DNA from 3 places in the Shewanella sp. Isolate8 genome. Region 3 is predicted to be linked to each of the others. Evidence: predicted binding sites of a transcription regulator. Region 3 holds the regulator's gene; each other region holds the start of a gene.
What was found. Region 3 encodes MetJ, which represses methionine synthesis genes. Its sites were predicted from a motif close to TAGACGTCTAGACGTCTA; they were not measured.
Positions count from the first base shown of each region.

Region 1: a site for MetJ is predicted at 4,548-4,565, ahead of metK (methionine adenosyltransferase). Genes of this name have one in related genera too.
Region 2: a site for MetJ is predicted at 4,010-4,027, ahead of msrA (peptide-methionine (S)-S-oxide reductase MsrA). Genes of this name have one in related genera too.

Region 1 covers NZ_JAKEVI010000003.1:230,169-235,952, reverse strand. Annotated here, with positions in the region: gene L1D43_RS13500 (GGDEF domain-containing protein) at 1-495, opposite strand, end outside; gene L1D43_RS13495 (GGDEF domain-containing protein) at 706-1,671, opposite strand; gene L1D43_RS13490 (GNAT family N-acetyltransferase) at 1,793-2,368, shown strand; gene L1D43_RS13485 (hypothetical protein) at 2,380-2,781, shown strand; gene L1D43_RS13480 (VanZ family protein) at 2,874-3,281, shown strand; gene metK (methionine adenosyltransferase) at 3,352-4,503, opposite strand; gene tkt (transketolase) at 5,015-5,784, shown strand, end outside.
Region 2 covers NZ_JAKEVI010000001.1:1,648,259-1,654,042, reverse strand. Annotated here, with positions in the region: gene L1D43_RS07285 (dihydrolipoyllysine-residue acetyltransferase) at 1-412, opposite strand, end outside; gene L1D43_RS07280 (transketolase C-terminal domain-containing protein) at 424-1,401, opposite strand; gene L1D43_RS07275 (thiamine pyrophosphate-dependent dehydrogenase E1 component subunit alpha) at 1,405-2,583, opposite strand; gene astE (succinylglutamate desuccinylase) at 2,767-3,810, opposite strand; gene msrA (peptide-methionine (S)-S-oxide reductase MsrA) at 4,103-4,582, shown strand; gene pgm (phosphoglucomutase (alpha-D-glucose-1,6-bisphosphate-dependent)) at 4,727-5,784, opposite strand, start outside.
Region 3 covers NZ_JAKEVI010000003.1:481,252-487,035, reverse strand. Annotated here, with positions in the region: gene L1D43_RS14635 (conjugal transfer protein TraF) at 1-808, shown strand, start outside; gene L1D43_RS14630 (sulfite exporter TauE/SafE family protein) at 876-1,616, opposite strand; gene metJ (met regulon transcriptional regulator MetJ) at 1,694-2,008, opposite strand; gene metB (cystathionine gamma-synthase) at 2,233-3,399, shown strand; gene L1D43_RS14615 (bifunctional aspartate kinase/homoserine dehydrogenase II) at 3,419-5,784, shown strand, end outside.

The DNA.
Region 1 (5,784 bases), 250 kb from region 3:
TACCGACATCATCTGGATCTGCTGCATCAGGAACAGATGCTTGAGCTCCGCCTGGATCAGGGCCTTGGCGTTTTCCATGAGCGGCAGGAGTCGCTGAAAATGTTTGCTGCGCTGGCTGTCACAGATCAGCATCACCCCGAAGGCCTGACCGTCTGACCAGTAGAGGGGCAGGGCCAGTAGGCTGTCGAAGCGGGCCAGATGACTCTCGGGATCTTGGCTCTCTGTGAGATCCAGCAGGCCGTAGGCGGTATGCTTGCTCAGGGCGTGGGTCAGGCTGGCATCATAAAACTGGGTGCCGGCATAGAGATTGAGATCCGTGCGCTGGCGACTACAGACGACCTGATATTCGCCGTCGATACATTGCAGTACCACACTGGCCTGAGCCTGATAAAATTCATTAAGTAGATCAACTTGTTGCTGCCAACGTGGCAGAGTAATGGCGGGATGATCGGCTTCCCTGAGCCAGAGGCTGGTATCGGCGCATTCTAACAGCATAGTAGTGCTCTCTTATTGTTATTATTTAATTGCATAACTCGCTAGTCTCTGCCGATCAGCCTAAAGACTGACGACACAAAGTGTTTACATCATACTCAAAAATCATATGTTGTGAGAATGTAAATTTTCAATTTTTGCGAGCAAAATCTATTTTCTATTCTCTATTACCCCACTGTGCAGGTATCTGTTTGCTAACAGAAACGGCCGAAATTAGCCCTTGCTCTCCGTCTCCACCGCATCCTCGTTCCGATGATAGGACTTGAGCTGTTGCTTGGCCTGTTCCAGCATAGGCGCCAACTTGGCGGAGGAATCGGGAGCGAAGAAGGAGTGCCCCGAGTCCAGCCGTAGGCGATCGTTTTGTTGGGCCAGCAGCTTTTCGACCCTGCGGCTGATATGGCTAAGGTCGCGCTCGGCATCGACGAAGACCAATACCACGAACTGGCTGTGGCTGTAGTGTGCGGCGATGTCGGCGGTGCGTATGGTGTCCTGGATGATGTTGCCAAGTAGCCGGATATGTTTGTCCTCTATCTCATCTATCATAGGTGGATTGGGATAGAGCTCGAAGAAGAGTATGCCTGCATGGGCACCGAAGCGTCTGCCCAGGTTGAGCTGTCTGGGCGCCATCATGATAAAGCCGTAGTGATTCAACATGCCTGTGTCACGGTCGCGCATCGACAGCGACTCGATACGCTGACTCTGACAAAGTAGCGCCAGATCTTGCTGCAACAATATTTGGAAGGGTTCCAGCATGAAGGCGTTATTGCTGGCGGTTTCTCTGCTGCCAGGATTGACCACACAGAGGCAACCGAAAATTGTGCCGTCTGGCCAGAGAATCGGCCGGGATAACAGGCTGCTGGCGGTGGCGAGATCCTTAGGCAGCTCGGCATTGGATTCTCGGCTCAGATCCAGGTTGATCCCTTCGGGCTGGCTGTTGGACAGGCGGGTAAAGAGCTCGAATTTTTCGTTATACAGGGTGCCGGAGAGAAATTTGCGGGTGTCGTTGATGGAGCTGACGATGATCTCAAAGCCAAGATCCGTCTGCTGGGCGACGAAGGCTACATCGGCCTCGAAATAGCGTTTCATCAGCTCACATTGATGCATCCACCTGACTAAGTTGATTTGCGCGTTATCGTTTTCAAGTATACTCACACCCGTATGAATGTTTTCCGGCAGCATGATCGGCTCTAACCTATTGGTGTTTCAAGTTTGTTAAGTGTGGTAGTCGATGAGCTATTTTGCAAATAGCCCGAATATTTAAGGGGATATCCTTGTTTCAATTGAGTATAGAGAGTCTGTCATGACTATCCGCTTGGCCACAGGTGCCGATCTCGATGCCCTCGTCGAATTGGAGGCGAGGGAGTGGCAGGCCGAGTTGACCCCAGGACAACGCGGCGCTTTGATGACGGGCCAGCATTTTAGTCGCCAGGAGTTATCCGAGCTGATTCAGAAGCATTGGTTGCTGTTGGCCGAACGGGAAGGGGAGATCGCCGGCTATGTGATCGCCGGTCACTGGTCTTTCTTTGGGGAATGGCCCCTGTATCGCTCTCTGGTGAAACGGCTCGAGACGAGCCGCTTCGAGATGGACCGTTTCGAGACTGCCTCGGGTATAATCAATAAAGCCAACAGCTGTCAGTATGGCCCTATCTGGATCGCACCATCTCAGCGTGGAACGGGCCTGTTTGCCGAGTTGGTGGCCGAGCTCAAGACACGGGTAGCTCCTCAGTATCCCTACATGGTTACCTTCATCGCCGAAGAGAACGAACGCTCCTTCGCCGCCCATACCCAGAAGGGGGGCATGCAGGTGCTGGACTTCTTCGAGTTCGACGGCCGCGGCTACTATCTGCTGGCGGTCGATACCGCAGGCGCTATATAGGGGGGGACCTTATGACGAGCAATAATACCGAGAGTGGCATGAATGAGAGCAAGATGGCTGAGAGCAAGATGCAAGGCTTCCCGCCGCGTCTTGCCGAGCTAGTTGAGCCCTATGCTGGCGTCACCCTCAGCGCCCTGGATAACCTCAAGTTGTTAGCCGCCTTGGCGGCCCAGGCCGAGCTTGGCTGCGAGTGTCTCGAGCTGAGCGATGAGCCGCGTGCCATCTATGTTGCGAATTGGGATGGGCACTGGTTTGATTGTGGTTTCAGTAACGCCTATAGCGCCGAGATTCGGCCCATGGCGGGGCCGTCCGAGGCGCGATTGGCGACGGCTAGAAGGGTCGAGGTGCCGCTGCTCAACGCCCAGCAGCTGAGCTTCATGTGTATGCAGTATGCCCACTTCGACCACTGTTAGCCCGCTGGCTAGGGCGAGTTAAGCATGAGTGCGAGTCGCCAAGAGGAGCGCCTGATGAGCGGCGTGAGAATGTTAAGGATGAGTCCTAATTGATGGTGAGAACCTTTGCCCTGCTGGGCGTATTATTCAGTGGTTTCCTGGTTTGGCTGATTGTCAGCGCCGATGCCGGGCGCAGCAACCCCTTGTTTGAGCTGGCCCATTCGATTCCCTACGGTGACAAGCTCGGGCATATGATCTTGTTTGGCACCCTGACCTTGTTTGCCAATGTCGGCAGTCATTTCAGGCGTGTGTCCCTCGGCAAGGTGCGGCCCTATCTGGGGGCTGTGGTGGTGGCGATTGTGGTGATCATCGAGGAGTGCAGTCAGCAGTATTTTCCCAGTCGCACCTTCGATGGCTATGACTTACTGGCCGACGGGGTCGGCATCATGCTCTTCAGCATGGTGAGCCTCTATCTTGAGAAGCGATTCTCTACTGGTAATGAGTCCTCTAGTCGCAATTAATATATCTCATTGACCAAGATACAAAAAAGCCGCCAAAGGGCGGCTTTTTGCTGACTGGCGAAATCCAATCTTACAGCTTAGCGTCTGCGCGTAGCGCCTCTGCCTTGTCGGTGCGCTCCCAAGGGAACTCGTTACGACCGAAGTGACCGTAAGCCGCAGTTGCCTTGTAGATAGGACGGGCCAGATCCAGCATCTCGGTCAGGCCGTATGGGCGCAGATCGAAGTGTTGACGAACCAGGCCGATTAGCACTTCTTCAGAGACCTTGCCCGTGCCGAAGGTTTCGACGCTGATAGAGGTTGGCTCGGCCACACCGATAGCGTAAGACACCTGGATCTCACAGCGATCCGCCAGACCGGCTGCCACTATGTTCTTCGCCACATAACGTGCCGCATAGGCCGCGCTGCGGTCAACTTTCGATGGGTCTTTGCCCGAGAAGGCGCCGCCGCCGTGACGTGCCATGCCGCCGTAGGTATCGACGATGATCTTACGACCCGTCAGACCACAGTCACCCATAGGACCACCGATAACGAAACGGCCGGTTGGGTTGATGAAGTACTTGGTGTCTTTGTTCAGCCACTGTGCTGGTAGCACTGGCTTGATGATGGTTTCCATCACGCCTTCGATCAGATCAGACTGGCTGACGCTGTCGCAGTGCTGAGTAGAAAGCACGACGGCATCGATGCCGACGATCTTGTTGTCTTCGTAGGCGAAGGTCACCTGGCTCTTGGCATCTGGGCGTAGCCAAGGCAGTGTCTTGTCTTTGCGTACTTCCGATTGACGCTTCACCAGTGCGTGGGCATAGGTGATAGGCGCTGGCATCAGTACGTCGGTTTCGTTGCTGGCGTAACCGAACATCAGGCCCTGGTCACCGGCGCCTTGCTCTTTAGGATCGGCGCGATCGACACCCTGGTTGATGTCTGGAGACTGCTTACCAATGGCGTTGAGTACCGCACAAGAGTCGGCGTCGAAGCCCATGTCCGAGTGGGTGTAGCCGATCTCGCGTACCGTCTTACGGGTTAGCTCTTCGATGTCGACCCATGCAGAGGTGGTCACCTCACCACCTACCATCACCATGCCGGTTTTGACGTATGTTTCGCACGCCACACGTGCCTTAGGATCTTGTTCTAAGATCGCGTCGAGTACCGCATCAGAAATTTGATCGGCGATTTTATCTGGATGACCTTCTGAGACCGACTCAGAGGTAAACAAGTGCTTTGCCATAATGGAAAAATCTCGTCTTTAAACAATTCGAATGTGTAGAAGTATCTACATCTAGACGGCCATTTTAGTGGAAATCAGATCGGATAACACCCTTTTCGATGAAAATTGTGGAGTAAAACCGGGTAATTATTCTAATGCCTCGGATGAGTTTAAATAAAAGTTCTTCATAACTTGTTGTTATTGCTGTTTTTAATTGACGTTATAAGCCGCCAGTTTTTTATTGCCAAAGGATCGCTTCGGACGGATTAGTGCCGCGGCGGCCAAGAGGGGTGGCTAGGAGGTGCGGTTTGTTCCGGCGCGGGTAAGTGAAATCCTGACTCCCCCTAAGGCGGTAAGCGAGGTTTTACCTGGGATGGCAGAAGCGCCGTTTTTCGGGTCTAGAAGGATTTAATCTAAGCTAAAGGGCGAAATTTATTTGCGTCCCATCCGCGAGTAGGGGAAAATATGCCCCCATTGTTGCCCGCAAATTCGGCCCGCAAAATCCCCAACATTCAAATCAGCAGGAGAGAGCATGTCATCTCGTAAAGAACTCGCAAACGCTATCCGTGTGTTAAGTATGGATGCCGTTCAGAAAGCCAACTCTGGTCACCCAGGTGCGCCATTGGGTATGGCCGATATCGCCGAAGTGTTGTGGAATGATTTCCTGAAGCACAACCCAAACAACCCAGAGTGGGTCGACCGCGACCGTTTCATCCTTTCAAACGGCCACGGCTCTATGCTGATTTACTCTCTGCTTCACCTGACGGGTTATGCACTGCCGATGGATGAGCTAAAGAGCTTCCGTCAGCTGCACTCTAAGACCCCAGGTCACCCTGAGTATGGTTACACCCCAGGCGTTGAAACTACTACGGGTCCTCTGGGCGCGGGTATCAGCAACGCCGTAGGTATGGCGATTGCCGAGAAGACTCTGGCGGCGCAATTTAACCGTCCTGGACACGATATCGTTGACCACTTCACCTACTGTTTCCTAGGTGATGGCTGTCTGATGGAAGGTATCTCTCACGAGGCCTGTTCACTGGCGGGTACCCTAGGCCTTGGCAAGCTGATTGCCTTCTGGGATGACAACGGCATCTCTATCGACGGTCACGTCGAGGGCTGGTTCACCGACGATACCGCTAAGCGTTTCGAATCTTACGGCTGGCACGTGATTGCCGGCGTCGATGGTCACGACAGCGACGCGATTCGCGCGGCTATCGAAGAAGCTAAGTCTGTTACCGATAAGCCAAGCATGATCTGCTGCAAGACCATTATCGGTTTCGGTTCACCAAACAAGTCTGGCAG
Region 2 (5,784 bases), on a different contig from region 3:
CCATGTCGCCTTCCTGTACCAACCACTCAACCAGTTCGCACTCGACAATCCCTTCACCGATATCCGGCAGCAAAAACTCTTCGACGCGTTTACCGCCGGTCGCTTGCTGTGAATCAGATTGAACGGCTTGTGTATCAACTGCCGGATCGGCCGCGACTTCATCTGCAACTTCACCGTCAATTTCCACCGAGTAGAGTGGCTCGTGAACGATGGCTATGTCGCCCTTCTTGTAATGAAGTTTTTTGATGACGCCGCCGTGCACGGCCGGGATCTGCACCAGTGCCTTGTCAGTCATCACATCGGCAATGGGTTGATCTTCTGTGACGGTATCGCCTTCGGCAACCAACCACTCGACCAGCTCACATTCCACCACGCCCTCACCGATATCGGGCAAAATAAAATCTTTAATCATGCCTGGGGCTCCTAGTATTTCATCGATGCTTTGATCGCTTCAAAGGTCTTGAGCGCATCAGGCATATATTCTTTCTCGTGGATCAGTGGATATGGGGTATCCAAACCACACACTCGGCTAATTGGCGATTCTAGATAGAGGAAACATTCCTGCTGAATGGTTGCGGCTATCTCGCCGGCAAAACCACCCGTCAGTGGAGCCTCGTGGTTGATGACCAAACGACCTGTCTTCTTGACCGAGGCCGCGACCGTATCGACGTCCCAAGGCGCCAGGGTACGCAGATCGATCACCTCACAAGAGATCCCCTTCTTGGCCGCCATCTTAGCCGCCTCTTCGATGATCTCCATCTGAGCGCCCCAGGCCAGCACGGTAATGTCTGTGCCTTGCTGAACCACCTCGGCCTTGCCTAGCTCGATCTCATAGGCTTCATCTGGCACCTCGCCCACGCTGGCGCGGTAGAGACGCTTAGGCTCGAAGAAGACCACAGGGTTCTTGTCGCGAATCGAGGCAAGTAACAGGCCCTTTGCCTGATAGGCGTTACGAGGAACCACTACCTTCAGACCAGGCGTCTGCGTGAAATAGGCCTCGGGCGACTGCGAGTGGTAGTGACCACCGGCGATGCCGCCGCCATAAGGAGTACGATAGGTAATACCGCCTACTTCAAACTCGTTACCACTGCGGTATCTGAACTTGGCTGACTCGTTCACTATCTGATCGAACGCCGGGAAGATATAGTCGGCAAACTGGATCTCGGCAATGGCCGTCATGCCATTTGATGCCAGACCATTGGCAAAACCCGCAATCCCCTGTTCGGTCAGCGGCGTGTTGAAACAACGGTCGCGACCAAACTTATCCTGCAGGCCAGAGGTGGCGCGAAATACCCCACCAAAATGTCCCACGTCTTCGCCGAAGATCACCGCCTTGTCGTCGGTTTCCATCGCAATGGTCAAGGCATCGTTGATGGCTTGTAACATATTAATCTTGGCCACGATTTAATCTCTCCCTGCGCTGCGTGGATAGGAATCAGGATATTTCTTGATGTGCTGCTTAAGCTCGGTCAGTTGCTGCTTGAGTCTCGGCGTCGGTTCGTCGAAGACATCTTCGATGATCTCGTCGATCTTAGGTGCCGGTAGCTTCTCGGCGACCTTCACCGCAGCCAATACCTCTTCACGGTACTTCTCATACAGGGCCGCATCATCGTTTTCGGCGAGCCATCCCTTATTGATCAGCCACAGCTTAAAACGCTTAACCGGGTCGTGCTGCTGCCACTTGGCCTCTTCGTCTTTAGAACGGTAACCAGATGGGTCGTCTGAAGAGGAGTGAGCGCCGAGACGATAGGTCATGGCTTCAATCAGCACAGGCTTGTTGTGCTCAAGCGCATAGGCTCTCGCCTGCTGCGTAGCCGCCATCACGGCTAACATATCGTTACCATCCACGCGAATGGTGTGCATGCCATAGCCCACACCACGACTGGCGATGCCGTTACCGGCAAATTGCTCGTTGGTCGGGGTTGAGATGGCGTAGCCATTGTTACGACAGAAGAAGATGGTTGGCGAGTTCAGCACCGCCGCCATGTTCAGGCCAGCGTGGAAATCGCCTTCAGAGGCGGCGCCTTCACCGAAATAGCAGATGGCAACGTTACGTTTACCCTGCATCTTAAGGCTATAGCCGACACCTGTGGCCTGTGGGATCTGCGTGGCCAGTGGCGATGAGATGGTCTGGTAATTCAGCGCCTCACAGCCATAGTGGATCGGCATCTGACGGCCTTTACCCAGATCTTTCTCGTTACTGAACATCTGATTCATGAATTGCTCAGTGGTGAAGCCACGATAGCGGATCGCCGCGTGCTCACGGTACTGAGCTAGAATCACATCGTCTTGGTCCAGGGCGGCGACACTGCCGACGACGGCGGCTTCTTCACCGGTACAGGTCATGTAGAAGCTGATCCGTCCCTGACGCTGAGCGGCTAACATGCGCTCGTCGAGTACTCGTGTGAACACACAAGTATCATAAATTTTGGCAGCCAAATCCTGATCGATCACGGGTAACACAGCATTTTCAAAGGTGGTACCGTCGGCTTGAAGGATCTTCAGGATCGGGATCGATAATGAATCCTTATCGAGAAAACTGACGCGATGGACAGTCTCTGTATTGCTCGTTGCGTTGCTCATACTATTCTCTTATCAGCTGAGTTTTCTTGTTATCTGACTGCGAACATCCTAAATTGTTCACTATTCTCTATTATGACGCGGCCTTAAAGTTACGTTAACGTAAACTACCTAGCAAGCTATCGCGAGGCGCGGCCGACAACTAGCTGTCCCCGCCCATGTATCGCTAGCTTTACAAGCCGGATACTAGACCACGCGATAATCTTTGGCAGGCACTAAACACAGCACAGTACGCTGCCCAACCGGCACATTGGCGTTGGGAAATACGATAGACTCAGATTCGGCCTCGACCTTTATCTCAGTCCCGCCATCCTTAGCCAATATATAACCCTTTGGAAACGCGGTGAAATTCTCTACGTCATCGGCAAAGGTAAAGCTAAAGTCGTCAAACTGCTTGTTGATGGAACGATTTACCTGATACAGATTCACCTGACTCGGGTCAAACTCACCGAGCTCGAGATCGCGGCCGCTTACCAGACGAGTCAGCATCTCCTTGACCGCGATAAAGCGAGTCATATCGTTCTGCCCCATAGGCATCACCTTGCCCAGCTCTATGGTAAAGGCGTGTGCCTGATAACCGTGGGCCGAGAAGTAACTAAAGGTGGTCGTAGGTTCGTGGTGGAACAGCACTGTCTTGATGCCGCAGGCAGCCAGGAACATGATCTGCTCACCGCTATAGGGCTCGCCATGAGGATAAGGATAGATGGCAAACTTCTCATGCTTGGAGGCGCGAATCGCGGTATGCAGGTCGTAATGGAAGCGATCGCCCCCTTGAGGCGCGGCGTTAAAGAAGCGATCCACATACTGCTCCAGCTTCTGGGCACGTAGACGCTCGGCGTTGATCAGGCCTTCGCCTCGTGAGTGGGCACCGCTAAACAGACGATTGAGGTTTTCCTCGACGAAACGGGTGCCATTGAGGATGGCCGGCGGGTTACCGATTAAAAACAGCACGCGATGAGCCGCAATAAGGGTCTCGGACAACAGCGCAGTGATCAGCTGATTGCATAACTCGATGGGCGCCGTCTCGTTACCGTGTACCGCTGAGGAGAGCACTATGCTCTTGGCTTGGGCATCTGTCTTAGACAAAGGCTCAAAGGCGATCACGCCGGTATCCCACACGGAAACCTGAGTGTGCTGCCCTAGGTTAAATTCGAACGGCGCCGCAAGGCTAACAGGATTGTCTAAGGTCAATTGCAAAAAATCTTTCGACAACATCAGGGTGTCTTGCACAGAAAACTCCTTCATTCCATCGCCAAACCGGCGCACTTGCCTAGGCAAGCTTGCGGGGCGACTCCTTGGATTTATTAGCATTATTATCAATTGGCCAGCATAGTATCATTTAAGCGAACCCACGGCCACGCGGGCCAGTCAATCGACGCATAATTTCTCTATTGCATTCGTTAATCAGATAATACAAAATAAAGCCATCTGGACGTCTAAACATCCAAGTAGCGTTTGGCAAACCGGAACAATTAATAACAAGAGATAAACATTGATAGGCTCAATCGATACGAGGTCAACCATGGCATTAGCAACATTTGGCGCAGGCTGTTTCTGGGGTGTAGAGTATTTTTTCAAGCAGATAGACGGTGTGACCTCTGCCACCTGCGGCTATATGGGCGGCGATGACAAGGCGACCACTTATAAAGAGGTTAAAACTGGCACAACCGGGCACGCAGAGGTGGTACAGGTCGAGTATGACAAGTCTAAGGTGAGTTTCGAAGATCTGCTGGCGGTGTTCTGGAGCAACCACAACCCGACTATGCTCAACATGCAGGGGGGGGATATCGGCAGTCAGTATCGCAGCGCCATCTTCTTCCACGATAAGCAGCAAAAAGCCGAGGCAGAGGCATCGAAATTGGCCCTTGCCCGCAGCGGTAAGTGGGGAATAAGACCCATAGTGACCGAAATAGTCCCAGTGCTGACCTTCCATAAGGCCGAAGAGTATCATCAAAACTATCTGGAAAAGAACAACTTGCCTAGCTGTCACCTCACCTACTAGCGCTTGGTTATTCCAAGCAGCTCGATGCAAGTTACGCCCACAAAAAAAGCCAGTGATTCACTGGCTTTTTTATTTTGCCTAAGTATTAAGCTGCTATGGAGTAACCGACTAAGGTTTAGACCAGAGCGAGTTGGCCGACTTCGATTAAGCCAACAGCCGCTCTATCATCTGCTGGGCCTGTTCGAGCACTTGCTCGAGATGCGCCTGGCTAACAAAACTCTCGCCATAGAGCTTAAATAGCGCCTCGGTCCCCGATGGCCGCGCCGCAAACCAGGCATTTTCGGTAACCACCTTAATGCCGCCGATAGCCGCACCATTGCCCGGTGCATGGGTGAGCACCTCTAGGATGGTATCCCCCGCCATGGTTTCGCAGCCAAGATCGCTGACATTAAGCGGCTCGCTCACCAGCTGGTTAAACTTAGCCTTACGTTTAGGGTTGACCGGCGAGTCGATGCGCTTGTAGAAACTCTCGCCGTGACGCTCGACCATCTCGGCATAGAGCTTGGCCGGCGTCTTGCCGGTAACCGCCAGTATCTCTGCCGCCAGCAGCGCCAGGATAAAACCATCTTTATCGGTACACCAACTGCCACCATCACGACGTAGGAAGGCGGCGCCAGCACTCTCTTCACCGCCGAAGGCGAAGCTGGCATCGGCCAGGCCATCGACGAACCATTTAAAGCCTACCGGTACCTCACAAAGACTGCGCGACTGCTCACGGCATACCTTGTCTATCATGGCGCTGGAGACCAGTGTCTTGCCTATCTTAAGATCGGCTGACCACTGCGGGCGATAGGACAGCAGATATTCGATGGCAACCGCCAGGTAATGGTTTGGGTTCATCAGGCCTGTGTCCGGACAGACGATGCCGTGCCTGTCGTAATCGGGATCGTTGCCGACACAGATATCGAAGGCATCCTGGTGCGCCAGCAGACCCGCCATGGCATAGGGGGATGAACAGTCCATACGGATCTTGCCATCCTTATCCAGCGGCATAAAACTAAAGGCGGGATCGATACGATCGTTTACTAATGTGATATCCAGCCCGTATTGCTCGGCAATCTTGGCCCAATAGTGGATCCCTGAACCACCTAGGGGATCGACTCCGATGCGAATGCCAGCCTGCTTAATGGCCCGCATGTCGATCACCTGCTCTAGATCGACGACATACTCAGCCATCAGATCCCGCTCGACGATCAGCCCTG
Region 3 (5,784 bases):
GGGCCTGGGGTTTTCTGTTGTCTTGCCAACCAAGCGTATGCCCATGTCTATTTTTTATAAGACCTATATCGATGCGGTGAGTGTGGCGGTGATCGAGGAGAGTGATATCGATACCCTGACCGATTTGGATCCCAACAACCCGCCCCAGGTGACGGATCTCGACTCTCAAGGAGCCGTGGTTGCCGGGGCTATTTCAGAGATCGGGGTCGCCTTGAGCTTCCCGCTGTCGATTGTGAACATGCCGGTGGCCGTCGGTATTTCCCCCAAGCTGCAGCGTATCGATACCTATAACTATGTGGTGAGTGCCAACAACTTCGATGCCGATGATTTTGATGACAGTAAGTATCGCAACGATGATACCGTGGCAAACTTGGATATTGGCGTTGCCATTCAGCCCATGGATGGTATGACTCTGGGCTTGTCTGGCCGCAATCTGGTGAGTCAGAAAGTTGATACCGTGGAGGCTTTGGGACGTCAGTTTACCTATCGGGTCGAGGCCTTATATACCTTAGGTGTTGCCTATGACTGGGACAATTTCAGCCTGACCACAGATGTGGATCTCAATAGTCATAAACGTTTCGATGAGATAGGTGAAACTCAATACTGGCGTCTGGGCGGCGAGATGCGGGCGACCGATTGGCTGGCATTGCGTGTCGGCTATCGCCACGATATGAAAGATACCAGCAGCAACCTCTATACCCTGGGCACAGGCTTTACCATAGGCCGCTCCTTTAATCTGGATCTCACCGGTCTGGTGGGCACAGATGACGCCGTGGGCGGGGTGATTCAGACCTCCTATCATTTCTAGGGATAGGTTTTTTAGCTGAAACAAGAAGGCCGGCTGTAATGTCGGCCTTCTCTTTATCCTAGAGGAGTTACAGCAGGGCGCTTGAGGACTTGGCGGCCAGCAGGATGGCGCTCAGACTACAGAGCACCAGGGTCATGAGGCGGGTCTTGTTCTTGTCTATGCGCCCCACCAGGCGATTGGCCACCAGGTAACCGAGCAGCACTGAGGGAAGCAGCAGCGCCGAGCAGTAGAAGTGATGCAGGGTCAGCAGACCTGTGAGTCCCAGAATCACTATAGCGATAGTAGAGCTGAAGATGAAGAAGGCCGATAGGGCCGCGCGAAACTGCTTAGCATCTTTGCCCGAGAGCAGTATGGCCAGCGGCGGTCCGCCGATGGCGGCGATGTTGCCGAAGATGCCGGAGATCACCCCGGCGATAAACAGGCTGCGACGGTTAACCACCAGGTTGAGCCGCAGCAGGCTGAGCAGTACGGCGATGGCCACGATGATGGCGATGGTCATTCCCAGCACGGCTTGAGGCGCGACCAATAGCAGGCCTGCACCGATGAAGCCGCCGGGGATGCGTCCCAGCAAGGCATACTGTAGGCCGTTGAATTCCAGGGCGCCACGCTCGCGCAGCAGGGTCAGCATAGCGATAGAGAAGCCCATCAGGATCACGGGGGCCGGCACCAGTGACGGCTCGATAAGATAGAGCAGGGGCGCGGCAACTACCGCCATACCAAAGCCGATTAGGCTCTGGGTGAGGGCGCCGACGAAGACTATCAGTGAGGCAAGCGCCAGAATATGGGGATCGAGTGGAAGTGCAGGCACTGGGGTGTTCCAGATAAAAGTTGAAAACTAAAGAGGGATCGCTAAGCGATCCCTCTGTCGATTCGTGTATGAGTGGACTATTCCATCTCTTCCCACTCTATGCCCATCTCTGTCATCAGGCGTTTGACTTCGGCTGGGATGCTATCGGGTTTGTCTTTAGACAGGTCATCGTCTTGGGGAAGTGGCTGGCCAGTGTAGGCGTGCAGGAAAGCCTCGCATAGCAGTTCGCTATTGGTGGCGTGACGCAAGTTGTTGACCTGGCGCCGAGTGCGCTCATCGGTTAACACCTTAAGCACCTTTAGAGGAATAGAGACAGTGATCTTCTTTACCTGCTCATTCTTCTTACCATGTTCAGCATAGGGGCTGATATAATCGCCATTCCACTCAGTCATTGACTCACCTGTAAATTCTAAAATTCGGTGCAGATTTTAAACCCTTACAAATTACAGTCAAATTATTGCCTCGAATTTTTGGTAAATGCAAATAGATTTCTAAATGTTTGGACGTCTAAACGTCTAAAAGTTGTTGACGCTCACTACCGGCTTAGGTACATTTAGACGTCCAGACATCTCTTTAGTCTAAGATGCCTGCCCAGATCCATATTGAGGAGTTGAAGATGACAGCGCGTAAACTAGCCACCGCCGCCGTACGACGAGGCATAGAGTCAGACACTCAGCACGGTGCCGTGGTGCCGCCTATCTATCTGTCGACAAACTACTCGTTTGAAGGGCATCAGCAGCCGCGGGATTTCGATTACAGCCGTTCCGGCAACCCGACCCGTTCTATTCTGGGGGAGGCGATTGCCGAACTGGAGCAGGGGGCGACTGGCGTGGTGACCTGCACCGGCATGGCGGCCATCACCCTAGTGACCAGCCTGCTAGGGCCGGAGGATCTACTGGTGGTGCCTCACGATTGCTATGGCGGCAGCTATCGACTCTTCACCAATTTGGCCAAGAAGGGTGCCTTTAGGCTCCTGGTGGTGGATCAAACCGACGAGCGTGCGCTTGAGCAGGCACTGACCCAGTCTCCTAAGATGGTGTGGCTGGAGACCCCCTCTAACCCGCTGCTGAGAGTGGTGGATATTCAGGCCATCGCCCAGGCGAGCCACAAGGTGGACGCTCAGGTGGTGGTGGACAACACCTTCCTCTCTCCCGTTTTACAACAGCCACTGCTGCTGGGGGCCGACATTGTGGTGCACTCGACCACTAAATATATCAATGGCCATAGCGATGTGGTGGGCGGCGCCGTGGTGGCGAAAGACCCTGAGGTGGGTGAGCTACTGCACTGGTGGTCGAACACCCTAGGTCTCACCGGGTCGGCCTTCGACAGTTACCTGACTCTGAGGGGGCTGAGAACCCTGGCGGTGCGCATTCGTGAACACCAAGCCAACGCTCAGAAGGTATTGGCACTGCTTTGTGACCACAAGGCGGTGGAAAAAGTGTATTATCCGGGGCTTGCCGAGCATCCTGGCCATGAAATTGCGGCCAGACAGCAGAAGGGCTTCGGCGCTATGCTGAGTTTTGAGCTAAAAGGTGGCGAATCGGCACTCGTTGCCTTTTTAGATGCGTTACAATACTTCTCGGTAGCCGAGAGTCTGGGAGGCGTAGAGAGTCTGGTGGCGGTGCCCGCGACCATGACCCATAGAGCCATGGACCCAGAGGCGCGCCGCGAGGCGGGCGTTAAAGATACCCTGATCCGTTTGTCAGTGGGCATTGAAGATGGCGAGGATCTGGTGGCAGATATTCTTGCGGGTTTAGAAGCGGCTATCGCGGTAAGTAGTTAAAGGGTTTGAGGAGCAGATAATGACACGATGTCATTTGCATAAGTTTGGTGGTTCTAGTTTAGCGGATGCAGATTGTTACCGCCGCGTCGCCCACATTTTACTGACCCATGGCCACAGCGATGATCTTATCGTGGTGTCGGCCGCGGGCAAGAGTACCAATTTCCTATATCGTTTGCTGGAGCTGTGCGACACAGATCAGCTGTGGCAGGAAGAGTTACAGGTGCTGGTGAGTTACCAGCAGAATCTGATCGAGCAACTGCTCTCCAACGAGCAGGCCCGTAGCCTGAGAGAGCGCCTGGCCACCGACAAGTCGCAGCTTAGCAGCCTGTTATCACTCGATGAACTTAACGATTATCAACGTAACCAGGTGGTGAGTTTCGGCGAGCGCTGGTCTTCACGTCTGCTGGCGGCGTTGCTGCGTGAGTCTGGCGTGGCGGCGCTTGATGTGGATGCCCGAACCCTGTTGGTGGCCGACGAAGGTGCCGTGCCGCAGATCCGAATCGGCGAGTCGCGCCAAAAGGTACAGGCCCTGCTTGAGGCCCACCCTCAAGAGCGTCTGGTGATCACCGGCTTTATCTGCGCCAATGAGCAGGGCGATACCTTGTTGCTCGGCCGTAACGGCTCAGACTTCAGCGCCACCTTGCTGGCGAGCCTTGCAGATATCGAACGTGTCACCATCTGGACAGATGTTGAGGGGGTGTTTAACGCCGACCCTAACCGGATTAACGATGCCAAGTTGCTCAAGAGCATGTCGCTCACCGAGGCGAACCGCCTAGCGCACCTTGGCTCTCCTGTGCTGCATAACCGCACTCTGCAGCCGCTATTCGATACCGAAGTCAGCCTGGCGGTGCGTTCAAGCTACGCCCCCCATACAGATTTTACCCTGATCGCCCCTAAGAGCTCTTCGGCCAGTGCCCCAGTGGTGACTAGCCTTTCCAGTGTCAGTCTGTTTAGCCTGACCATAGGGGTCGAGTTGCCGCAGCTGCTGGCCTGTTTTGCCCAGGCAGGTTTGACGCCGCTGGCCTACTGGTCGCTGGCTCATGGCCGCGCCGAGCTGGCCTTTACTCATGAAAATCAGAAGCAGGCTCAGGCCATCTTCGAGGCCAAGCGCAGCGAGCTGGGGATTGATGAGTTACAGCTGCGCGACGATCTCGGCCTGGTGGCCCTGGTGAGCGCCGATGCCAGCCTCTATCGTCGCGGCTTCTCGCGCCTGCTGAGCCGTGAGGCGCATCCTCTGTGCAACGATGGCCTGAGTCTGGTGACCTTGGTGCCAAAGGCGCAGGTAAACCTGTTGACCCAGAAGGTGCACAGACGCTGCGCCGGACCGCGCAAGCGTATCGGTGTCCTGTTGCTAGGCATAGGCAACATAGGCGAAGCCTGGATCGATCTCTTCAAGCGTGCCCGCCCCGTGCTCAATAAGGAGCTTGAGGTCAGCGTCGAGTTGGTGGGACTCTTGAGTTCGAAGAAGGCGCTGCTGAGCGAGACAGATATTGACTTAAGCAGCTGGCAACAGGCCTTCGACGAGCGGGGCACGGCTTGGCAGTACTCCCATCTGTTCGAGCAGTTGCAGGCACTAAATTGCGATGAGTTGATCGCCCTGGATATCAGCGCCAGCGCCGATCTCACCCTGCAGTACCCGGAATTCTTTGCCCGCGGCATCCATATCGTCAGCGCCAACAAGCTGGCGGGTTCTGGGCCGCTGGCCTTCTATCAAGAGCTGAAACAGCAACTAGGTAATCGTCGTCTGTTTTGGCGTTATAACGCCAGCTGTGGTGCGGGCTTGCCGGTGCAACATGCGCTGAACGATCTGCATAACAGCGGCGATAGCATTGAGGCGGTCGGCGGTATTTTTTCTGGCACCCTGTGCTGGCTGTTTGAGCACTATGATGCCAAGAAACCCTTCTCCGAGCTGGTGCTGGAAGCTAAGGGGCTGGGCATTACCGAGCCGGATCCCCGCGACGATCTCTCCGGTCGGGACATGCAGCGTAAGTTGCTGATTTTGGCCCGTGAGATAGGTTACGACATAGAGCTGGACGATATCGAGCTGGAGTCTCTGGTGCCGACTAAGCTGGCTGAGATCCCGCTGGATGATTTCATCAAACGCATGGCCGAACTCGACGGTGAGATGTTGCAGCAGTATCAGGCGGCGGCCGAGCAGAACAAGGTGCTCAGGTATGTGGCGTCATTGGATTCAGACCAGGGCCAGCTCAAGGCCAAGGTGGGGATCCAGTGGGTCGATAGGAGCCACCCTTATGCCAATCTGACGCCGGGCGATAATGTCTTCGTGATCCGCAGCGATTTCTATCAGGACAATCCGCTGATCATACGTGGTCCGGGCGCCGGGCGCGAGGTGACGGCTGCCGCGGTGCAGTCGGATCTGGCGCA